Linked DNA regions of Tardiphaga sp. 709. The protein of the gene in region 2 binds, or shares a complex with, the protein of the main gene of each other region. Links are inferred from orthologs where the notes say so. Each region holds a gene or a part of one and is shown on either strand. Other genes may lie near its edges.

Evidence for each region.
Region 1: the proteins of secA (region 2) and secY are in contact, whole or in part, in a crystal structure (PDB 3DIN), measured with the Thermotoga maritima proteins. The link is inferred for Tardiphaga sp. 709 from one-to-one orthologs. Residues at the interface, in WP_004082002.1 of Thermotoga maritima: Glu261, Ala262, Arg263, Lys300, Ala301, Arg302, Thr303, Ile304, Ile305, Leu323, Tyr324, Asp325, Pro326, Val329, Ser330, Tyr333, Ile336, Lys340, Phe345, Val349, Glu363, Phe364, Tyr374, Ser375, Gly376, Gly377, Glu393, Ile395, Thr482, Ser483; in WP_004081795.1 of Thermotoga maritima: Glu108, Gly109, Glu110, Glu111, Ala236, Glu237, Arg238, Arg239, Ile240, Thr241, Ile242, Gln243, Tyr244, Ala245, Arg246, Arg247, Val248, Thr249, Gly250, Arg251, Arg252, Val253, Tyr254, Gly256, Ala257, Ser258, Thr259, Tyr260, Leu261, Pro262.

What each region holds. Positions count from the first base shown.
Region 1 is NZ_CP135529.1:1,076,923-1,079,764, reverse strand. It holds secY (preprotein translocase subunit SecY), read left to right. Parts: upstream 1-676; coding sequence 677-2,008; downstream 2,009-2,842. Other genes in the region: RSO67_RS05585 (adenylate kinase), read left to right, coding at 2,005-2,842; rplO (50S ribosomal protein L15), read left to right, coding at 41-526. UniProt on the Escherichia coli protein: The central subunit of the protein translocation channel SecYEG. Consists of two halves formed by TMs 1-5 and 6-10.
Region 2 is NZ_CP135529.1:3,152,415-3,157,725, forward strand. The notes cover bases 1,135-4,511. They hold secA (preprotein translocase subunit SecA), read left to right. Parts: upstream 1,135-1,464; coding sequence 1,465-4,311; downstream 4,312-4,511. Also shown: RSO67_RS15455 (SDR family oxidoreductase), read left to right, coding at 1-11; RSO67_RS15460 (peptidylprolyl isomerase), read right to left, coding at 158-1,096; RSO67_RS15470 (murein L,D-transpeptidase family protein), read right to left, coding at 4,515-5,311. UniProt on the Escherichia coli protein: Required for protein export, interacts with the SecYEG preprotein conducting channel.

The sequences.
Region 1 (2,842 bases), 2.1 Mb from region 2 along the record:
GTAAGCCTCGGGAAGACAGGGCGAAACAGGGAAAAGAACGATGAAGCTCAGCGATATCGCCGATAACGCCGGCTCCCGTAAGAAGCGTATGCGCGTCGGCCGTGGCATCGGCTCCGGCAAGGGCAAGACCGCGGGCCGCGGCGGCAAGGGACAGACCGCACGTTCGGGCGTCCGTATCAAGGGCTTCGAGGGCGGCCAGATGCCGTTGCATCGTCGTCTGCCGAAGCGCGGCTTCAACAATATCTTCCGTCTCGATTACGCCGAGATCAACCTGGACCGCCTCCAGGACGCGATCGATGCGAAGACCATCGACATCAAGGCCGTGATCAACGCTGAATCGCTGGTGAAGGCTGGCGTTCTGCGCCGCTCGAAGGCTGGTGTGCGAGTTCTCGGCCGTGGCGAGATCAAGGCCAAGATCAACATCGAAGTGCACGGTGCCACCAAGACGGCGATCGAAGCCATCGAGAAGGCCGGCGGTTCGGTGAAGATCATCGCGCCGAAGAAGGCCGACGGCGAAGCTGCGTAACATCTGCGGCATCGCCTGCGTCTGTGGGCGGCCTTGCGTGATGTGGCAGTAGATTTTATCAATGCCGAGCACCAAATAATGTCCGGCCTCCGCTGCATGCCCCGCTCTTTCGGGGCATGATGGCGAAAGGGGCGCGGGAGAAAGCCAAACATGGTCTCTGCAGCAGAGCAATTAGCAGCAAACCTCAACTTTTCGGCCCTCGGCAAGGCCGATGAACTGAAGAAGCGCATCTGGTTCACACTGGGTGCGCTGCTTGTTTATCGGCTCGGCACCTATATTCCGCTGCCCGGCATCGATCCGGCCGCGTGGGAACAGGTGTTCAAGCAGCAGGCCGGCGGCATCCTCGGCATGTTCAACATGTTCGCAGGTGGCGGCATCAACCGCATGGCGATTTTTGCGCTGAACATCATGCCGTATATTTCGGCATCGATTATCATTCAGCTGCTGACCACCGTGTCGCCCCAGCTCGAAGCTCTCAAGAAAGAGGGCGAGGCGGGCCGCAAGACGCTGAACCAGTATACCCGTTACCTGACTGTCATCCTCGCCGCGTTCCAGTCCTATGCCATTGCGGCGGGTCTGCAGGGCGCAGGCAATGTCGTCAGCGAACCCGGCATGTTCTTCCTGATCTCGACCTCGGTGACGCTGACCGGCGGCACGATGTTCCTGATGTGGCTGGGTGAGCAGATCACCTCGCGCGGCATTGGTAATGGCATCTCGCTGATCATTCTGGCCGGCATCGTGGCCGAGCTTCCGTCGGCGATCGCCAATATGCTCGAACTGGGTCGTCAGGGCGCACTGTCGACTGGTCTGATCCTGGTCGTCATCGTGATGGCCGTGGTCGTGATCGCCTTCATCGTGTTCATGGAGCGCGCCCAGCGCCGCCTGCTGATCCAGTATCCGAAGCGTCAGGTCGGCAACAAGATGTTCGAGGGCCAGTCCTCGCATCTGCCGCTGAAGCTCAACACCTCGGGCGTGATCCCGCCGATCTTCGCGTCATCGCTGCTATTGCTGCCGGCGACTATCGCAAGCTTCAACGCAGGGAAGGGGCCGGAGTGGTTCCAGTGGCTGACCACGCAGCTCAGCCATGGTCGTCCGCTGTTCCTGATCATGTATGTGTCGCTGATCGTGTTCTTCGCGTTCTTCTATACGGCGATCGTGTTCAACCCGACCGAGACTGCCGACAATTTGAAGAAGCATGGCGGCTTCATCCCGGGCATTCGCCCGGGTGAGCGGACCGCGGAATACATCGACTATGTGCTCTCGCGCATTACTGTACTCGGCGCTGCCTATCTCGCCGTGGTCTGCTTGATCCCCGAGATCCTGATTTCCTACGCCTCGGTGCCTTTCTACTTCGGCGGCACGTCGCTGCTGATCGTGGTCAGTGTCACCATGGATACTGTGGCGCAGGTGCAGGGCTATCTGCTGGCGCACCAGTATGAAGGTTTGATCCGCAAGTCGAAGCTGAGGGGCCGGCGCAAATGAGGTTGATTCTTCTCGGGCCGCCGGGGGCGGGCAAGGGAACTCAGGCACATCGTCTTGTCGAGCGTCACAACATCGTTCAGCTGTCCACTGGTGACATGCTGCGTGCTGCCGTGGCCGCCGAGACCGAAGTTGGCCTCAAGGCCAAGGACATCATGGCCGCTGGCGGCCTGGTGCCCGATGATATTGTGATCGGGATCATCTCGGATCGCATCGAGCTGCCGGATGCCGCCAACGGCTTCATCCTGGACGGCTTCCCGCGTACCGTGCCGCAGGCCGAAGCACTGGATGCATTGCTGAAGTCCAAGGGGCTTCATCTCGATGCTGCCGTTGAGCTCCGCGTCAACGAGAGCGCGCTGTTGCAGCGTGTCGAAGCCCGTGTCGCCCAGATGATGGAGCGCGGCGAGACCGTACGCATCGACGATACGCCGGAAGTGCTGTCGAAGCGCCTGGCGAGCTACCGCACCTCGACCGAGCCGCTGGTCCACTACTATTCGGAAAAGCGGAAGCTGGTGACCATCGATGGCATGATGACCATCGAAGAGGTGACGGCTGAGATCAACCGCGTGCTGGCAGCGATTCTCGCCGCCGATGAGTCGGCGAAGAAGCCGGCCCGCAAGCCCGCCAAGAAGGCCGCTGCCGCCAAGCGTGGATCTGCTCCGGCCAAGAAAGCGGCCAAATCGGCCAAAAAAGCTGCGAAGGCAGTCAAGAAGGCCAAGAAGGCGCCGGTAAAGGTCGCCAAGAAGGCAAAGACGGCCAAGAAGGCCGTGAAAAAGACTGTCAAGAAAACGGTCAAAAAGGCGGTAAAAGCGATCAAAAAGGCTGTAAAATCGTCTT
Region 2 (5,311 bases):
TGCCAGCATAAGCGTTACGGCCCGGCCGGGGACTATCTGCCAAGCCCGGCAACTAAAACTCCGTCATGCCCGGGCTTGTCCCGGCATGACGGCGTATGTGTTACAGGCAGCAAAAAGCCCGCCCTCTCGACAGAGGGCGGGCTTTTCGGGTCCAGAATTACTTCTTGGCCGGGGCCATCTTGCTGTCGGCCGGCTTCGGCGCGTCCTTGGCGGCCGGGGCTGCCGGAGCAGCGTCCGTGGGCTTCGCAGCAGCCTGATCCAGCCGCTCAACCTTGGCACCTTCGCGCAGCTTGGTGACGTAGTCAGCCTGCGCCTTGCGCACCACATACTGCTCGATCTGCGGCTTCACCTGCTCGAATTCCGGCGCCTTGCGGTTGCGCTTTTCCTCGACCTTGATGATGTGCCAGCCGAACTGCGACTTCACGGGGTCCGAGATCTTGCCCGGCTCCAGCGCGAAGGCGACGGCGGAGAATTCCGGCACCATCTGGTCCTTGGTGAAGAAACCCAGATCGCCGCCATCAGCCGCGCCCGGATCCTTCGACTTCTTCTTGGCGAGTTCGGCGAAATCGGCGCCCTTCTTCAGCTCGTCGGCGACCGTCTTGGCCTCGGCCTCGCTCTCCACCAGGATGTGGCGGGCATGGACTTCGGCTTCGCCGGTGATCTGCTTGGCCGCGTCCTCATAGACCTTCTTCATGTTGTCGTCGGTCAGGGCTTCCTTGCCCTCGACGGCCAGGAGGTTGTCCATCAGCAGACGGTTACGGGCGAAGGCCAGCTTGGACTTGAAGTCCTCACGATCGGCGATCTTCTTGTCCTCGGCCGCCTTGGCGACGATCTTCATGTCGATCAGGAACGACAGCACATTGTCCTTCCGGGTCGCAGGATCCATCTGGGCAAGGCTCGGACCGAGTTCTTCCTCGGCAATGGTGACGTCGCTCTGACGGATTTCCTGGCCGTTGACCTTGGCGAGGACCGGATTGGCGTCCTGCGCGTAAACCGGGAAACTGGTGAGGAAGGCCACCGCAACGGCGCCAGTCAGGGCAGCCAGGGTGCGGCCCGGGCGCAGGCCCGGCTTAAGAGCGGGCGATACGAAGGTCATGGAAAATCCTTATCTCGGATAAGAGCCTGTTGGGGACGGCGGACACTCTCCCAAACGTACCGTCTTGGCAACGCGAAAACTCTGTCAAAATGATGAAATCCTTGAGAGGTTCGCGCCGTTGACAACCCCCCATACGGGCCATATCTCTCCCCGACCGGGCCGGTGGCGAAGGCGCGATTTCGGCCGCGCCGTGGTCATTGAACCCCTGATTGCCCTGCTCCCACTCATCTCCCGGGGTCTTGCTTTTTTGGCGCTCCGCACCGGGGTCCAGACAGCAATCCGCCACAGACTTTGGATATGACGAGGCTGGGCGACCGCTGCACCATTCCACGGCCTTCGGGCCGCATTGCTAAAGACAGGATTTCGTGATGATCGGCGCGCTCGCCCGCAAGTTCTTCGGCTCTGCCAACGACCGCCGCGTCAAGGGATATCAATCGCGTGTTGCCGCGATCAACGCGCTGGAACCTGAGGTCGCAGCGCTGTCGGACGATGCGCTCAAAGCGCGTACCGCCGAGTTCAAGGCACAGTTAGAGGCCGGCAAGACTCTCGACGATCTCCTCGTTCCCGCTTTCGCCACCGTCCGCGAAGCCGCCAAGCGCACCCTCGGCCAGCGTCACTTCGACGTGCAGCTGATCGGCGGCATGGTGCTGCATGAGGGCGACATCGCCGAGATGAAGACCGGCGAAGGCAAGACGCTGGTCGCCACCCTCGCCGTCTATCTGAACGCGCTCGCCGGCCAGGGCGTGCATGTCGTGACCGTCAACGACTACCTCGCCAAGCGCGACAGCGGCTGGATGGGTCAGATCTACTCGTTCCTGGGCCTCACCACCGGCGTGATCGTTCACGGCCTCGACGATGCCGAGCGCCAGGCGGCATATGCCTGCGACATCACCTACGGCACCAACAACGAATACGGCTTCGATTATCTGCGCGACAACATGAAGTACCGGCTGGAGGACATGGTCCAGCGCAAGCACTTCTATGCCATCGTCGACGAAGTCGATTCCATCCTGATCGACGAAGCGCGCACGCCATTGATCATTTCCGGCCCGCTCGACGATCGCTCGGAATTCTACAACACCATCGACACCTTCCTGCCCAAGCTTGAAAAGGTCATCGACTTCGAGGTCGACGAGAAGCAGCGCACCGTGACGCTGACCGAAGCCGGCATGGAGAAGATCGAAACGCTGCTGCGCGATGCCGGCCAGCTCAAGGGCGAGACGCTGTATGACGTCGAGAACGTCTCCGTCGTGCATCACATCAATCAGGCGCTGCGCGCCCACTCGCTGTTCAACCGCGACAAGGACTACATCGTCCGCGACGACGAAGTGATCATCATCGACGAGTTCACCGGCCGCATGATGCAGGGCCGCCGTTATTCGGAGGGCCTGCACCAGGCACTGGAAGCCAAGGAACACGTCACCGTCCAGCCGGAAAACCAGACGCTGGCCTCGATCACGTTCCAGAACTACTTCCGCATGTACAAGAAGCTGGCCGGCATGACCGGCACGGCGCTGACCGAAGCGGACGAACTGTTCGACATCTACAAGCTCGAAGTCGTCGAAGTGCCCACCAATGTCGGCATCGGCCGCATGGACGAGGACGACGAGGTCTATCGCACCCAGGACGAGAAGCACGCCGCCATCCTCGCCGAGATCGAGCGCGCCAATGCGCGGATGCAGCCGGTGCTGGTCGGCACCGCGTCGATCGAAAAATCGGAAGTCCTTGGCGAGTATCTGCTCAAGAACGGCTACAAGCTGATCGACTTCACCAAGCCGAAGGCGATGGACAAGCTCTACGCGGCCGCGCGTTCCGGCAAGCCGGCGAAACTGTTCGCGGTGCTGAATGCGCGCTTCCACGAGCAGGAGGCCTATATCGTCGCCGAAGCCGGCGTCCCCGGCGCCATCACCATCGCCACCAACATGGCCGGCCGCGGCACCGACATCAAACTCGGCGGCTCGGTCGAGATGCGCGCGCAGATCGAGACGGCCGAGATCGCCGACGAGGCCGAGAAGGCCGCCAAAATCGCCGAGATCAAGGCCGAGATCGAACGTTTCCGCGAGATCGTGCTGAGCGCCAAGGAAGTGGTCGAGATCGAGCCGGCCAAGGGCAGCAAGCCGGCCAAGACCGTCGAGAAGCCCGGCGGCCTCTACATCATGGGCTCCGAGCGCCATGAGTCACGCCGCATCGACAACCAGCTCCGCGGCCGCTCCGGCCGTCAGGGTGACCCCGGCCGCTCAAAGTTCTTCCTGTCGCTGGAAGACGACCTGATGCGCATCTTCGGCTCGGATCGTCTCGATACGATGCTGACGCGCCTCGGCCTGAAGGAAGGCGAAGCGATCATCCACCCGTGGATCAACAAGGCGCTCGAGAAGGCCCAGCAGAAGGTCGAAGCGCGCAACTTCGACATCCGCAAGAACCTGCTCAAATATGACGACGTGCAGAACGACCAGCGCAAGGTTATCTTCGAGCAGCGCGTCGATCTGATGCAGAACGACAGCGTCGCCGAGACCGTCAATGATATGCGCCGCGCCTTCGTCGAGGACCTCGTTACCAAACACGTGCCGGAGAACCAGTATGCCGAGCAGTGGGACGTGGCCGGCCTGAAGGAAGAGCTCAAACGCGTGCTCGACCTCGATCTTCCGGTGGACGAATGGGCCAAGGAAGAAGGCATTGCCGACGAGGAGCTGCTCAACCGTATCGAGCAGAAGGCCGACGAGCATATGGCCGCGAAGGTCGCCCAGTGGGGCCCCGACGTGATGCGCTACGTCGAGAAGACGATCCTGCTGCAGACGCTGGATCATCTGTGGCGCGAGCATCTGGTGATGCTAGATCACCTGCGTCAGGTCATCGGCCTGCGCGGCTATGGCCAGCGCGATCCGCTGCAGGAATACAAGGCGGAAGCCTTCAACCTGTTCGAGGCCATGATCTCCAATCTGCGCGAGGCCGTCACCGCGCAATTGATGCGCGTCGAGATCGTGCCGCCGGACGTGCAGCCCGAACTGCCTGTCATGGAAGCCCACAAGCTCGACTACAACACCGGCGAGGACGAAATGGCCTTCGCCAATGCGGCGTTGGCACCGATGGGCCAGCAGCAGCCCGCCGTCGCCCGCGATCCGAACAACCAGGACACCTGGGGCAAGGTCGGCCGCAACGAGGATTGCCCCTGCGGCTCCGGCAAGAAGTTCAAGCACTGTCACGGGCGGTATGCGTGAGGCGACCACCGGGTAAATCGCGAAGCCCTCTGAAATCCCTCCCCGTTCGGGAGGGATTTTTCTTTGAGCTGTTGGTTCCACACAGCCAAGCACTGCGACTGCAGGAGCTCGATGGCGTGCGACTGGTGAGTATCGTCAAACGCGTCAGCGACCACGGCGCCAATCACACGTGACGATATGTCTGCAGGGAGAGCGACGCGCGCCTAGCGCATCGCCGAGAAGCGGTCCGAAAAGGAATTCGCCGAGACCACCGGAGCTGCGCCAGACAGCACCGCGCCGGTGCCGCCGCCGGAAGCCGGAGCGGATGGTTCGGCCGACAGCGTCGGCTTAAGCGGCGGGCGCGCGGTGGCGACGAGCGGTGCGGGTGCAGCGGCCGGCTTCGCTGCAGCTACAGAAGCAGGCGTCGCAGGAGCAGGCGATGGACCAGCCTTGCTGGCGACGGCCTTCGGCTTCGCGGCCGGTGTCGGCACGGGAACGGCTGGCGCCGTAGTTGCGGTCGCGGTCGTTTCCGAGCCGCCGATACCGACCTTCTTGGCGAGATTGCTGAAGAAGCCACCATCCGACGAGGCCGACGCAACACGCGTGGAGGGCACGGCGACGACGGGTTCTTCCGATGCTGCGAACAGCGACGCCGAATAGGAGGTTGTCGCTGCAGCGGTAGCCTTCGGCGGATTGACGTGCGGCGGAATGGTGCCCGGCGCGCGCGAATAGGCAGCGGTCTGCACGCCCGGCGGCTCCGGATCCGACAGGCCGGTGGCGCCATCGGGCAGCTTAGAAGCAAAGACGCGATTCATGCCGCCGTCGATATCGGGACGGCGCTGTGCGACCGGCGTGCCCTTGGCAACCAGTTCGGCAATCTTCGCATCATCCTGTGCCTGCTTGGCACTGACGGCATCGGCGATCTCGGACGGGATCTGGTAGACCGGGCACTTGGCCGAGGCATTGAACACCAGCGGCTTGGTGGATCCTGCAGGCGCGGCCGGATCGAACACATACTTGT